Regions from separate parts of the Planococcus maritimus genome, predicted to be linked through region 1. Evidence: riboswitches for the same ligand, from Rfam matches in the RefSeq annotation. Region 1 holds a riboswitch; each other region holds the start of a gene.
What was found. A riboswitch is a leader RNA that binds a small molecule or an ion and turns the genes downstream of it on or off. The one in region 1 is predicted to bind lysine.
Positions count from the first base shown of each region.

Region 2: it holds a riboswitch for lysine, as region 1 does, so the genes downstream of both, dapA (4-hydroxy-tetrahydrodipicolinate synthase) here and BBI11_RS05805 (Na+/H+ antiporter NhaC family protein) in region 1, are expected to answer to the same signal.
Region 3: it holds a riboswitch for lysine, as region 1 does, so the genes downstream of both, BBI11_RS06795 (aspartate kinase) here and BBI11_RS05805 (Na+/H+ antiporter NhaC family protein) in region 1, are expected to answer to the same signal.

Region 1 is NZ_CP016538.2:1,160,708-1,165,627, forward strand. Features, by position in the region: gene BBI11_RS05800 (bifunctional metallophosphatase/5'-nucleotidase) at 1-1,221, shown strand, start outside; lysine riboswitch at 1,293-1,474, shown strand; gene BBI11_RS05805 (Na+/H+ antiporter NhaC family protein) at 1,585-3,159, shown strand; gene BBI11_RS05810 (sodium-dependent transporter) at 3,360-4,904, shown strand; gene BBI11_RS16340 (methionine/alanine import family NSS transporter small subunit) at 4,917-4,920, shown strand, end outside.
Region 2 is NZ_CP016538.2:2,921,201-2,926,120, forward strand. Features, by position in the region: gene BBI11_RS14445 (TraB/GumN family protein) at 1-787, opposite strand, end outside; gene ypfJ (KPN_02809 family neutral zinc metallopeptidase) at 915-1,760, opposite strand; gene BBI11_RS14455 (class I SAM-dependent methyltransferase) at 1,820-2,416, opposite strand; lysine riboswitch at 2,569-2,747, shown strand; gene dapA (4-hydroxy-tetrahydrodipicolinate synthase) at 2,874-3,764, shown strand; gene BBI11_RS14465 (STAS domain-containing protein) at 3,809-4,645, opposite strand; gene BBI11_RS14470 (cell wall-binding repeat-containing protein) at 4,772-4,920, opposite strand, start outside.
Region 3 is NZ_CP016538.2:1,346,925-1,351,844, forward strand. Features, by position in the region: gene trxA (thioredoxin) at 1-55, shown strand, start outside; gene uvrC (excinuclease ABC subunit UvrC) at 109-1,902, shown strand; lysine riboswitch at 1,944-2,118, shown strand; gene BBI11_RS06795 (aspartate kinase) at 2,222-3,448, shown strand; gene BBI11_RS06800 (succinate dehydrogenase cytochrome b558 subunit) at 3,831-4,442, shown strand; gene sdhA (succinate dehydrogenase flavoprotein subunit) at 4,488-4,920, shown strand, end outside.

The DNA.
Region 1 (4,920 bases):
TTGGTGCTCGACATCGGGGACCATGTAGACCGCTCACATCCGTTTACCGAAGGTTCAGCAGGAAAGGGCAATATCGAGCTGCTCAATGAAGCAGGATACGATGCCGTGACGATTGGCAATAACGAAGGGATCACATTATCGAAATCAGAACTCGATGAGCTGTACGATCAAGCTGATTTTTCCATAGTGGTCGCTAATTTAATGGATATGGATGGCAAGCAGCCACCATGGGCCAGCCCAAACAAAATCATTGAAACAACAGATGGCACGAAGATCGGACTCGTCGCTGCTACCGCTGAATTTACGCCCTTTTATCGTCGTCTCGGCTGGCAAGTGACGAGCGGCAGGGAAGCGATCAAGCGTGAGGCGGCAGAAATCCGCCAATCAGTCGATTTGATTATCTGCATGTCGCATCTTGGCATCCGTGAAGATGAGCTTTTGGCTGTCGAATGTCCGGAGATCGATATCATTTTAGGGGCGCATACCCATCATCTATTCCATCAAGGAAAAGAAATCGGCAATACATTGCTCGGGGCTGCCGGCAAATTCGGCTATTATGTCGGCCATATCGAAATTGACCTCGAAACGCGCAAGATGACCGCAGAAGTGATCGAGACTGACCAATTGCCAGAAGCCGATGAAGGGTTCAATGAATACTTGGTCGGTGTTGGTAAACAGCAGATGGCTGAGACTGTCTTCTATAACGAACGCCCCATGAAAGCCGAGTGGTTCAAGCACTCCGCGATGGCCGAGCTGTTCGGCGATGCCTTGGTTTCTTTTGCCACAGCGGATTGCGGGCTCTTCAACGCCGGCATATTTATGGAAGATATGCCGGAAGGCGAAATGACGCGCTACGATTTTCATCGTATGTTGCCGCATCCAATCAATCCGTGCGTTATTGACCTGAGCGGCGCAGAACTGAAGGAAATTTATTTGCAGTCTTTGAACGAAGACTGGCCACAGCTTGAGCTGAAAGGGATGGGCTTTCGAGGAGCGGTATTTGGCCGCATGATCCATAGCGGGATGAACATGCATAACCATCAATTGATGGTGGGCGGCGAACCGGCAGACCCGGATCGCATTTACCGGCTTGCGACTCTCGACCTCTTCACATTCGGTTATTTTTTCCCTGCACTTAAGCGTGCACCGAAGAGTTATTTCATGCCGGAGTTTTTGCGAGATGTGTTCGGTGACTATTTCCGCATGAAAACCGTGAAATAGAACAAACATTCAAAATGGACTGTTAGTTGATTTTCTGTGCATTTTGGGCTATGCTTTTTATGAATTAGATATCGATGGGTAGAGGCTGCAGCCTCCATCAGTAGGATGTGCGAGTTGACCGCGTTGACCACATCTGAAAGGGGAGCTTGCCGAAATTTCCGTCTCCAGGTCAAGGAGTCGGCGATTGGGGACATTTCGAAGAGGAATGCCACTGTCATTTGCAGGTTGCTGCAGATGGAGAGCTACAGGGTTGTTTGATGCTTGTGCACACAGACGAATTGTAGGAAGCCGGTTTATCCATTGGATGAGCCGGCTTTTTTTAGTCTAGGCCTTACCATCAAAATGAATAGGAGGAATCTAATTATGGAAAACACGATTTTTTCGATACTGCCGCCAATCATCGCGATTGCGATGGTGTTGTTGACGCGGCGTGTATTGCTGTCACTCGGTGTGGGTATTGTCGCGGCTGCGCTGATCCTGACTTCGTTTGCGCCAGTAGAGGCCCTGAATGAATTATTCACTTCGTTTGCGGTCATTTTTTGGAACGAGGGCTTTAATGCTTACAATGTCTTTATCATTTTGTTCTTGTTATTGCTAGGCGTCATTACCGCATTCGTTAGCTTGTCTGGCGGTAGCCATGCCTTCGCCGACTGGGCTTCAGCACGCGTGAAAACACGCCGCGGGGCGAAATTGGTTACGGTATTTCTTGGTATCTTGATCTTCATCGACGATTATTTCAACGCGTTGGCGGTCGGGCAAGTTGCACGGCCGATTACAGATCGCTATAAAGTATCACGGGCAAAACTTGCCTATTTCATCGATTCTACAGCGGCTCCAATTTGTGTTGTGTCTCCGGTATCAAGCTGGGGCGCAGCGATCATCGGCATTATCGGCACGATTCTGGCAGGCCAGACTTTCTTGGAGTATTCAGCCTTGGAAGCCTTTCTCTGGATGGCCCCGATGAACTTTTATGTCATCGCGGCATTGGCCATTGTTCTTTTCGTCGCTATCCGTGATGTCGATTTTGGGGAAATGAAAAAGCATGAACGTTTGGCAATTACAGAAGGCCAACTGTTCAATCCGGACAAAGTAATTCCGGGTGAGATGAAAGAAGATTTCCCGAGCCATTCACACGGGCGTGTGCGTGATCTGTTATTGCCGATCTTGCTATTAATCGTCGGAACGGTTGCCGCAATGATCTGGACAGGTTATGTAAACGCGGGAGAAGTATTCGACATCTGGCTCATTTTTGAAAACACGGATGTGCCATTGTCCTTGATCACAGGCGGCCTTATTGGTGCGCTTGCTGCAATTATCCTGTACGCCCTTCAAATCAAACGCAACGAAGTGGCAAAAGTGCAGTGGATCGGTAGAGGCATCTGGGCTGGTATTCAATCGATGGCTGGCGCAGTGTTTATCTTGATCTTTGCCTGGTCGCTGACTTATTTGATCGACGCGCTGCAAACTGGGACTTATCTTGCCGATGCAGTGGCACGCGGCAATGTACCGACTAGTGTACTGCCGGTGTTACTGTTTGTGCTAGCAGGCGTCATGGCCTTTTCAACGGGCACTTCTTGGGGCTCGTTCGGGATCTTGCTGCCGATCGCTGGTACGATCATGATCCAGGCGGAACCTGAGTTATTGCTCGCTTCGTTATCGGCAGTTTTGGCAGGGGCTGTATTCGGAGATCATTGCTCGCCGATTTCGGATACGACCATCTTGTCATCGACAGGTGCAGGGAGTAACCATATGGACCATGTCGTGACACAGCTTCCTTATGCATTGACCTCGGCTGCCATTGCAGCGATAGGGTATATCGTCATAGGCTTTACCGGCTCCTTGCCTTTAGCTCTTGGAGCGGTAGCTATTGTATTGGCAATACTATTCGTTTTCTGGTCTAAGCGTACAACCTTAATGGAAAAACATGAACAGAACTAAGATTTCAAAGGTGGAGATAAACTATCTCCACCTTTTTATTATTGTTATAATAGTTTTTTTGAAAAATTTTCAGAAATTATCTTTACTTTGCACAAGGCCCTAGTTATACTAAATTTAGATTCCAAAATAATCTGAATATAAACAAACTTCCTATTTTTCTGTTAAAAAATTGGAAGTTACAAACAAAAGGGGGAAGAGAAATGGAACGTTCTACATGGGGAACGAGAGCCGGTTTTATTATGGCGGCAGTCGGTTCAGCAGTAGGGTTAGGGAATATTTGGCGATTCCCGTATGTAGCTTATGAAAATGGTGGGGGCGCATTTTTTATACCGTATTTGTTTGCTCTTTTAACTGCCGGGATTCCAATTCTCATATTGGAGTTCACTATCGGCCATCGTTATCGCGGATCCGCACCACTTTCATTTTTTAGAATGAGCGGCAAGAAAGCAGAATGGCTTGGTTGGTGGGCGATGTTCGTATCGTTCGTTATATCCGTCTATTATGCCGTCATCATCGCTTGGGCGATGCGTTACACGTTGTTCTCATTCAATCAGGCATGGGGCGAAGATACAGAAGGCTTCCTATTCAGTGATTTTCTTCAACTGACTGTATCGCCAGGCGAAACCGGGGGAATCGTCTGGGGCATTTTCATTCCGTTAGTAATTGTTTGGGCCATCACGCTTGGCATCTTGCTTGCTGGGGTCAAAAAAGGAATCGAATTGGCCAACCGGATTTTCATTCCAACTTTGGTGCTTATCTTCATTGTCATTGTTATTCGCGCAGTGACGCTTGACGGGGCAGCAATGGGCTTAGAAGCATTCTTCAAGCCGAACTTTGACGCCATTATGGACCCGACCGTTTGGGTTGCGGCCTATGGGCATATCTTCTTCAGTTTATCGGTCGCTTTTGCGATCATGATCACTTACTCCAGTTACCTTCCGAAAAAATCGGATATCACGAATAACGCATTCATTACTGGATTTGCGAACTCAAGTTTTGAGTTACTTGCCGGTATCGGGGTATTTGCAGTACTTGGGTTCATGGCAGCGCAATCAGGCGTAGAAGTGGCGGATGTAGCATCTGCCGGCGTTGGTCTTGCCTTCGTTGTATTCCCGGCGATCATCAATGAATTCCCAGGATTTAATGGACTCTTCGGATTCCTATTCTTCTTGTCATTGACGCTTGCGGGACTCACATCGCTTATGTCGATCACTGAAACCTATGTCGCTGGATTCACCGAGAAATTCGGGATTTCACGCCGTAAAGCAGTCGCAATCGGCGGGGGCCTTGCAGCTTTGATTTCCATCCTTTTCGCTACTCAAGGCGGTTTGTTCTTCTTGGATATCGCCGATTACTACATCAACCAATTCGGTGTCGCGGCTGTCGGTCTTGTGGAAGTCGTCATGGTCGTTTGGATCTTGCGAAAAGCAGGTGCTTTGCAAGACCATGCAAACGAAATCTCGGACATCCGTCTCGGCGGCTGGTGGAAGTTCAGCCTAGGCGTCATCACGCCAATCGTTCTTGGCTATATGATGTTCGGCTTACTGCGCTTGAACATTTTCCAGCAATTCGAAACGGATACTGGTAACTATGAAGGCTATTCCAATATGTTCACCTTGTTCGGCGGCGTAGCCGTCGCAGCAGGAGCCTTGATCTTCGGCATCTTGTTCTCGCTCGGCAAATGGCATAAAAACTACCGCTATTACGACGAGCATTCCGAACATCCAGCAAAAGAAAAAGAATAAGGGGGAATCGGCATGT
Region 2 (4,920 bases), 1.5 Mb from region 1:
TATAGGCAATAATCGACAAGATCATTATCGGAATCGCCCAGCCGATGATTTTCGGCCAGTTCGATTTTTTCGGCACTTCATTGAGTGCTTTCAAATCTTGATCACGGTAAATTTCTTGCGTAATGCCCGGAATATGCGCCGCCCCAAGTACCGCCACTATCTTTTGGCCGGGAGCCTCTTTGATTTTTTGCGCCAAATACTGGTCGCGTTCATCGATGAGCGGCTTTTTGATTCGCGGAAAGGCTTTGGTGAAATCGTCCATGACGGCATTCAAGGTATCTTGCTGTTTCATCTTTTCGAGTTCTTCTTCAGAGATCGATTCCTTGCTGAAAATGCTGAAAAACACTGAAGAAATCAGCTGGACCTTGCCCATCAACCCAATACCGCCCCAGATGCGGGAAAACGTCACTTGGATATTGCGGTCAGCGAGCACGAGTTCCGCCCCGGTTTCTTCTGCTGAACGGATACCTTGGATCATTTCAGACCCAGGCTTGATGCCGAACTGGTCAGCCAGGCGATTCTGAAACGAGGAAATCGCCAAGTTCATCAACAGCAAACTGGCTTTCTTGTCTTTGATGATCTTGAAAATATCGGTCTCTTTCCATTTCTTATCCTGCGTTACCGATTCATAGCGCTGCGCATCGAGTTCAATGCACACTGAATCCGGACGTTCGCGCTCGACCACTTCTTTTACTTGCTCAGCACTCCGCTTGGATACGTGCGCAGTGCCGATCAAAATCACTTGCTTGCCGTCCACTTCAAGACGGGTAATATTGTCTTCTGTCATTAGCTCTTCTGTCATGAGTGTACTTCCTTCATAGAATAGGATTTCTTCTTCATTTTTTCATGATGAAAAAGACTGTCTATTCTTTATAATGAATCACTAAGCGCAAAATATCAATCTTTTCGAAAGCTTATAATTCCGGGGCGTCAAAGGTATTGCCGCTATTGAGATCACCTGCTTGAAAGCCTTTATAGAACCATTCTTTGCGCTGCTCCGAAGTACCGTGCGTAAAGCTTTCCGGAACGGCATAGCCGCGCGTCCGCTTCTGGATCGTATCATCGCCAACTGCACTCGCTGCAGTCAAGGCTTCTTCTAGATCGCCTTCTTCCAAATAGCCCATGCCTTGAGCATGATGTGCCCAGACGCCCGATAAATAATCCGCCTGCAACTCCAGACGCACTTGCAATTGGTTGTATTCCGTCTCGCTTAGCTGATTACGCGCCTGCTGCACGTCTCCAAGCACACCGAGCAGATTCTGCACATGGTGGCCGACTTCATGTGCTACGACATACGCCATCGCAAAATCACCGGGCGCATTGAACTGGCGCTCTAATTCGTCATAAAAACTTAAGTCGATATACAATTTGGAATCCGCCGGGCAATAAAACGGCCCTGTCGCAGCACCTGCCATGCCACAAGCTGACTGGACACTCCCAGAAAACAGCACCAAAGTCGGCTCGACATACTCCATGCCTTCTTCAGCAAATACTTCTGCCCAAACCTCTTCTGTATCCGCGAGAACGACCGATACGAAATCGGCAAGTTCTTCTTCCCGCTCACTCGCCACATATGGTTCGGAGTTAGAATCCCCTCCGCCCTCGCCGCCAAGGATCGCCCCCGGGTCACCCCCGAGAAATGTGATCAACAAGACAATCAGCAAGCCGCCAATTCCGCCGCCGGCAAGAACCGGTCCGCCGACACCGCGCCCTCTCCTGTCCTCTACATTTTTACTGCCCGCTCGCCCTTTCCATTTCATAACCGAAACCCTCTTTCCGCTTTCATTTTAATAAAGCTATACCCGTTTCAGCGGAAGATTCAATCCCACTTCGGCAACCGGTAAATCAGAAACCGCTCGCGCGGATCTTCCGTCTCTACTGGCAGCTCGATGTCGCCGGTCCATTCAAAAGCGGTACGTCGTTCGAGAAAGTCGGTATACTCGACCGATGGATAAAATAACATCACGACGATTTCCCGTGGATGCTCCGCCACAGACGCCAAAATCCTGTCTATCACCGTCATAAAAACCGGATCGGAAAATGGATTGAAAAAATAAAACCAGCGATCTTCCGGCTGTACCTCATAGTTTTGCGCATAGCCATTGATGAACTCGATGTCCGGGTTTCCTTTATAATTTTTCAAGTTCCGAAGCGAAGCCTCGTGCAGCGATGGGTCGACTTCCACTCCTGCCGACGGCGTCCCAAACAGATGGTGCGCCAAAAAATTCAAGCGTCCTTTGCCACTCCCGAAGTCAACCAGCCTGCCGCTGCCTTTCAGCGGATGCGCACGGAATAATCGAGCTAGCCAGGCATAAGGCGTCACTTCGAAACGGTGCTCATGCATCGACGCGTTAAAGCCCATTTGTTCGCCGCCCGTTTGGATATTCAATTGACGGTCCATTTGCTGATCATTCATTTGAATGCCTCCCTTTTATACATCAACTCATATTCAAGGTTTATACCTAAATTTCCCACATATTACAAAATAAAAAACGCATTTCTACTTGCCATTCCCATTTCTTTCTGTTATATTACAGCTAATTCAATAATTTCTTGCTTCCTTAGCGGAGCGAGGATAGAGGCGCAAAAACCATCAGTACGCAACCCGAGGAGTATGGGCTCTTAGGACGGTTGCCGAAAGGGGGATTTGCCGAAGCGGCAGGATGCTCATATTCCTGTGCGCTGGTTCTGCACTGAAGAAGTGCCGGACTGTCATATAGGAAACTATATGGAGGGCTATCTGACGAACAGGAACGATGGGTAAACATTGTTTCTAACGGCAGCAACGGGCCCCCGTTGCTGCCTTTTTGTTTACTGCGGACCGGCCCCCACCTCTAACTTTTGAAAAAAACTTAGAAAAGGGTGTGTTCTCTATGAATTTCGGTCAAGTGATCACTGCGATGGCGACGCCATTCGATGCAAACGGTGAAATCGATTTTCAGGCAACAACAAATCTTGTGGAATATTTGATCAATAACGGCTCTGACGGCATCGTCGTCGCCGGAACAACCGGCGAATCGCCGACTTTGTCGATAGACGAAAAAGTGGCATTGTTTGTCCATGTTGTTACCGTAGCCGATGGGCGCGCGAAAATCATCGCGGGCACTGGCTCGAACAACACGCGTGCATCGGTCGCTTTGACCGAGCAAGCAGAGCAAGCGGGCGTCGACGGTGTCATGCTCGTCACTCCTTACTATAACAAACCGTCGCAAGAAGGCATGTATCGCCATTTTGAAGCGATCGCAAGTGCGACGACGCTTCCGGTCATGCTTTACAACATCCCAGGCCGCAGTGTTGTCAATCTATCGGTCGATACCATCGTCCGCCTGTCGCTCATCGACAATATCACCAGCGTTAAAGAAGCAAGCGGTGATTTGGATGCTGCTTCTGAAATCATCGAACGCACTGGCACTGGCTTCGCTGTCTATAGCGGCGATGATAGCTTGACCTTGCCGATGCTTTCTATTGGCGGAACCGGTATCGTGTCGGTCGCTTCGCATATCATTGGCAATGACATGCAAGACATGATCAAAATGTTCCGCACCGGCGATACGGTTGGAGCCGCTGCGCTTCACCGCCAATTGCTGCCGACAATGAAAGCTTTGTTCGCAGCACCAAGCCCAAGCCCTGTCAAAGCGGCACTCAACTTGATGGGAGTGCCAGTCGGCGGCGTACGCTTGCCGATGCTCGCTTTAACCGCAGAAGAAACCGCGACGCTGCAACAATTCCTGCCGTCCGCGAAACAAGACGCCGTCACCAATTAAAAAAAGCTTCGCCGCTCCTTTTTCGGGAGCAGCGAAGCTTTTTTTTAGTTATACATCTTTTCCAAGGCTCGTTTCAAGCTGCCCCCGATATTTAAGGTGCGCACATCAACGCCAAGTGCCGTCATGGATTGCGCCGTTTCCGGCCGGATTCCTGTCAGCACTGCTTCGACACCGATCAGCCCAAGCGACTGGATGATTTTGATAATTTGCTCTGCCACCATCGTATCTACACGGACAACTCCGGATAAATCGACAATCAAGGTGCTAATTTTCAATTCACTGGCAGACAATAAGGTTCGTTCTAAAATATAACGCGCCCGGTCGATTTCGATGCTGCCGACTAATGGCAAAATCGCAACTGAATCACTAATCGGAACGACGGGTGCGGACAATTCCAGAAACTCCTTACGCGCGGTTGCCAGATTTCGTTGATAAGAAGTGGTGTAAGCGTGAGTATAAGCATACGTCGCGTGATCCAAAAGTGCATGCAATAGTTCTGCTGCATCGTACGTTATTTCCGGGGAAATAGTTAAGCGGCGGCCTTCGCTTTTAATCAAAGTCGCGATGTGCTTTCGGTACAAGGCGGTTTCCGCAAGCGCCACGTCCAATGTCATGCCATGCGCTAAAAAGAAATTGCCGGTCGCAGTTCCCCATTTTTCCATATCCGCCATAATCTTCTCTTCATAGCAGCTATTCTGTATCGACGTCCCCAACAAATCGATGAAGCGGACGCGCTCTTCCAATACCATCGCTGAAAACTCCTGATTGCTCTCTAAAGTTTGTAATGATGAGTCCGCATGCCGCTCTTCCTGAATCAATCCTGCAATCATATATTTTTCCTCTACCACTCGTTTACCGAATAACACCATTTCCTTTTCCATGGCTACCTCCGTTAGTTGCTGACAGCTTTATTTCTTTCGATAGATTCATTATACCCAATGTCTTATACCTGAATAGTCTTTTATTGCATAAAAAATACCCGCCGGATGGCAGGCATTTTTAAAATATTATTTAGCGAACAATTTTTTCAATGTATCAGATGAAACGGCCCCTTCGCCGCCTAAGATCGTGTAGTAGGAATACTTCGTGCTAAAGTCTTGAATTTGCTCTTTAGAAGCGGCTGTTGGTGTTTTAGCCGTTAAGACCAAAGGCCCGC
Region 3 (4,920 bases), 190 kb from region 1:
TGTCGGCTTCCGTCCAAAAGAAGCTTTGGCTGAATTGGTTGAAAAACACGCATAATTCCAAAACCGGGTCCCATTCGTGGAACCCGGTTTTTTAAATAGGGTGAGAAAATGAAAAATGAGATGATTCAACATAAATTAGCGGTATTGCCGGATCAGCCGGGTTGCTATTTGATGAAAGATCGACAAGGGACAATCATCTATGTGGGCAAGGCGAAAGTGCTGAAAAACCGTGTGCGTTCTTATTTTACGGGCAGCCACGATACAAAAACGCAGCGCCTTGTTAACGAGATCGAGGATTTCGAATACATCGTTACGTCTTCTGACAAAGAAGCCTTGATTCTCGAATTGACCTTGATCAAAAAGCATGATCCGAAATACAATATCCGGTTAAAAGACAATAAGACCTATCCGTATTTGAAAATTACGGGCGAGCGGCATCCGAAACTGGTCATTACCCGTCAAGTCAAAAAAGACAAAGGTAAATATTTTGGCCCTTATCCGAATGCCTACGCTGCTAGCGAAACGAAAAAGCTGCTGGACCGGTTGTATCCGCTCCGCAAATGCCATACGATGCCGGACCGTGTTTGTCTGTACTATCATCTCGGCCAATGCCTAGCACCTTGTGTTAAGCCGGTGGAGAAAGACACGTATAAGGAAATGATCGATGGCATCAGCCGTTTTCTCAACGGCGGCTTTCGTGAAGTCAAGCAAGACCTGACGGAGAAGATGAGTGAGGCGGCGGAGAATCTGGAGTTCGAACGGGCAAAAGAATACCGCGACCAAATCAGCCACATCGAATCGGTCATGGAAAAACAGAAAATGGCGATGAACGATTTCACCAACCGTGACGTTTTCGCTTACGCGGTCGATAAAGGGTGGATATGCATACAGGTCTTCTTCGTGCGACAAGGAAAGCTGATCGAACGCGAAGTTTCGATGTTTCCTTTATACCGAGACCCGGATGAGGAATTTTTGACTTTCCTTGGACAGTTTTATGAAAAACCGGACCATATCAAGCCAAACGAAATCTTGCTGCAAGAAGCTGAAGATGAAGAATTCCTGAAAGAATGGCTCGGGGCGAAAGTACTTGTCCCGCAACGTGGCAAGAAAAAAGATTTGGTGCAACTCGCGCAAAAAAATGCGGAAATTGCCATCAAGGAAAAATTCCAGCTGCTCGAGCGCCAGGAAGAGCGGACGGTCGGTGCTTGCAACGAACTGGGCGAAGCAATGAATATCCACACGCCTTTGCGTATCGAAGCATTCGATAACTCTCATATTCAAGGAGCGGATGCCGTATCTGCGATGGTTGTCTTCATTGACGGCAAACCATCGAAGAAAGATTACCGCAAATATAAAACGCGCTCTGCCCAAAAGCCCGATGATTATGCAGCCATGCGTGAAGTGGTTCGCAGGCGTTATAGCCGCGTGCTGAAAGATGGCCTGCCCTTGCCTGACTTGATCATTATCGACGGTGGCAAAGGCCAGATTGAATCGGCACGCGAAATCGTTGAAGACGAACTCGGCCTCGACATCCCAATCGCAGGTCTCGCTAAAGATGCCAAGCACCAAACTTCCCAGTTGCTGTACGGCAACCCAATCGAGATGGTGGAACTTAAACGCACAAGCGAAGCATTTTATTTATTGCAGCGCATACAAGATGAAGTCCACCGATTCGTCATCACGTTCCACCGCCAATTGCGCGGCAAGAATTCGATTCAATCCGCACTCGACGGTCTGCAAGGTGTCGGGCCGAAGCGCAAGCAACAATTGTTGAAGCATTTTGGGTCGGTGCGAAAAATCAAAGAAGCGAATGCTGCGGAAATCCAACAGGCAGGTATTCCCGAGAAGCTGGCCGCAGAAATCGAACAGCATTTTAAGGAACAGCCGTTGCAACAAGAATAACTTCATGGTATTGTAAGAACACAATTGAATCACTTTTGAAAAGTGATGATAGAGGAGCGGACGTCAAGAGTAAGCATTCCGAGATTTGCAGAATCTGCGAAGGATGCCGAAAGGGACGCCCGCCGAAGTTTACGTCGCACTGCTTGCGCGTATGCTGGTTCTGCATTTAAGAAATGCAGGGCTGTCAGAGTTTAACTCTGGAGGGCTATCTCACATGGACGTTTGAAATCGTACATGAGAAGAGAGGTAGCTTGCCGGGCATTCGGCGAGTTGCCTCTTTTTTGTTGAGGGCCACTTATCTTAAGTGGGAGTGGAGAGAATGACAACAATCGTAATGAAATTTGGAGGGACGTCTGTGGCGTCACCTGACAAAATCGTAGGCGTCGCAAAACGCGCCATCCGTGAAAAACAACAAGGCAAACGCGTCGTCATCGTCGTTTCCGCGATGGGCAAGACGACTGACACGCTGCTAGGCCTGGCGGGAGAGATTTCTGCTGAGCCGCCAAAGCGTGAAATGGACATGTTATTGGCAACTGGCGAACAAGTAACCATTTCGCTATTAGCGATGGCCTTTAAGCAGCTTGGCCATGATGCATTAAGCTTTACCGGGTGGCAGGCGGGAATCGAGACGGAATCGGTTCCGCGCAATGCGCGCATCGAAACCATCCACACTGAGCGTTTGGAAGAAGCGCTTGACCTGGGCTTGTTCTGCGTGGTCGCAGGGTTCCAAGGCGTCGATAAGAGCGGCAATATCACAACACTCGGCCGCGGTGGCTCCGATACAACTGCTGTGGCGCTTGCCGGCGCACTAGGCGCGGAAAAATGTGAGATTTATACGGACGTTGACGGAGTTTATACATCCGATCCCCGTTATGTCACAGGCGCCCGCAAGCTCGAACAGATTTCATATGACGAAATGCTTGAACTGGCGAATTTGGGTGCGGGTGTACTTCATCCGCGCGCCGTGGAATTTGCTAAGAACAATCAAGTGCCCCTTTCTGTACGGGCCAGCTACTCGGATGAACCGGGGACTATCATTCAAGAGGTGATCACTGTGGAAAAAAATCTAATCGTGCGCGGTGTAGCATTTGAAAAAGACATCGCCCGCATTACTGTTAGTTACACGAAGCCGTTTAACGGGTCGCTCGCCAATATTTTCACGATCTTAGCGGATCATTTGATCGATGTCGATATTATTGTACAGAGCATTAGCGAAGAGTTCCCGCCATCTGTTTCGTTCTCCATCAAAGAAGACAGCCTGGCAGAAGCGCAGCGCGTGTTGTCGGAAGCGCAAGAGCATATCGGCTATAACGCCATCGATATCGAAACCGGCTTGGCGAAAGTATCCATCGTCGGCTCTGGAATGGTATCGAATCCAGGTGTCGCGGCGAAAATGTTCGACATTCTTCGCACGCAGGATGTGCCAGTGAAAATGGTCAGCACTTCAGAAATCAAAGTCTCTGTTGTCGTGCCGGCAAGCAAAATGGAGAGCTCAGCGAATGCGCTTCACGACGCATATGAACTAACGCCAGCCTCTGTCACATAAGCGAAAAGCCCAGCCGAGCTGGGCTTTTTTCTGTTACTGATTGATTGTGTAAAGATTCACATTTTGTTCAAATTTGAAATCATGTCGCAGTGGTCCTATACGAGCTTATAAATACTCGAAACGGATGCCTGTATCTCGGCTGTTTCGAAATAAAAATATAGCTTTTCATGAATTCTTTCCTATTTACTATTTGCAAAAGACCCCTTAAACCCTAGATAGGAAGCGCTTAAAAACGCTCCCTTGCCTTGACGCTCCTAGAGGGGGGGAGTACAATAAATATGTCATATTCTTGTACATGATGCTTACAGTGACGTGAAGATATTTTCCTGATATAGGGAAATGTTTACGTTGCCAACAAATGTTTTTGAGGGGGGTAAAATTTTTGGATAACAATCGTGAATTTTTAATGCGCAGGCTGCACTCTTTACTCGGGGTCATTCCAATCGGATTGTTCTTGACGCAGCATTTGATCGTCAACCATTTCGCTACGCAAGGCGTGGAAGCGTTTAACCAAGCTGCCCACTTCATGGCAAATCTTCCATTCGTCATTTTCCTGGAGATTTTCGTCATCTACTTGCCGCTAATGTATCATGCTTTCTACGGATTATACATAGCGTTCACGGCGAAAAACAACCCGGGACATTACAGCTACATGCGCAACATGTTGTTTGTTGCACAGCGCTACACCGGGGTTTTCCTAGTGGTCTTTATCGCATGGCACATTTTTGAGACAAGGTTCCAAGTGGCGATTGGCGCAGGTGAAGCAGATTTCAACATGATGGAAAACATCTTGTCGAATCCGTTGATGTTTGCGTTTTATGTTGTCGGTGTCTTGTCTGCAACGTTCCACTTTGCGAACGGATTGTGGTCTTTCTTTGTAACGTGGGGAATCACGGTTTCAGCGAAAGCACAGCGCTACTCAACTTATTTCACACTTCTAGTCTTTATTGTATTATCGATCATTGGTATCAGAGCATTGTTTGCATTCATTTAAGAATGTCCTAAACATTGGTGAATTAAAAGAGGAGTGAACACTACAATGGCGAAAGGCAAAATTTCTATCGTCGGTGGGGGACTAGCTGGCTTAATGGCAGCGATCAAAGTTGCCGAAGCAGGAGCACCTGCCGATCTATTTTCCATCGTTCCCGTTAAACGGTCTCACTCTGTGTGCGCACAGGGCGGCATTAACGGAGCGGTGAATACAAAAGGTGAAGGGGATTCCCCAGCAATTCACTTGGACGACACCGTTTACGGCGGTGACTTCCTAGCGAACCAAAGACCGGTTAAAGCGATGGCCGATGCAGCACCTGGCATCATCCGCCTGCTTGACCGCATGGGCGTCATGTTCAACCGTACACCAGAAGGCTTGCTCGATTTCCGTCGTTTCGGCGGGACGATGCACCACAGAACAGCATTTGCCGGCGCAACGACTGGCCAACAATTGCTTTATGCACTTGATGAGCAAGTCCGCC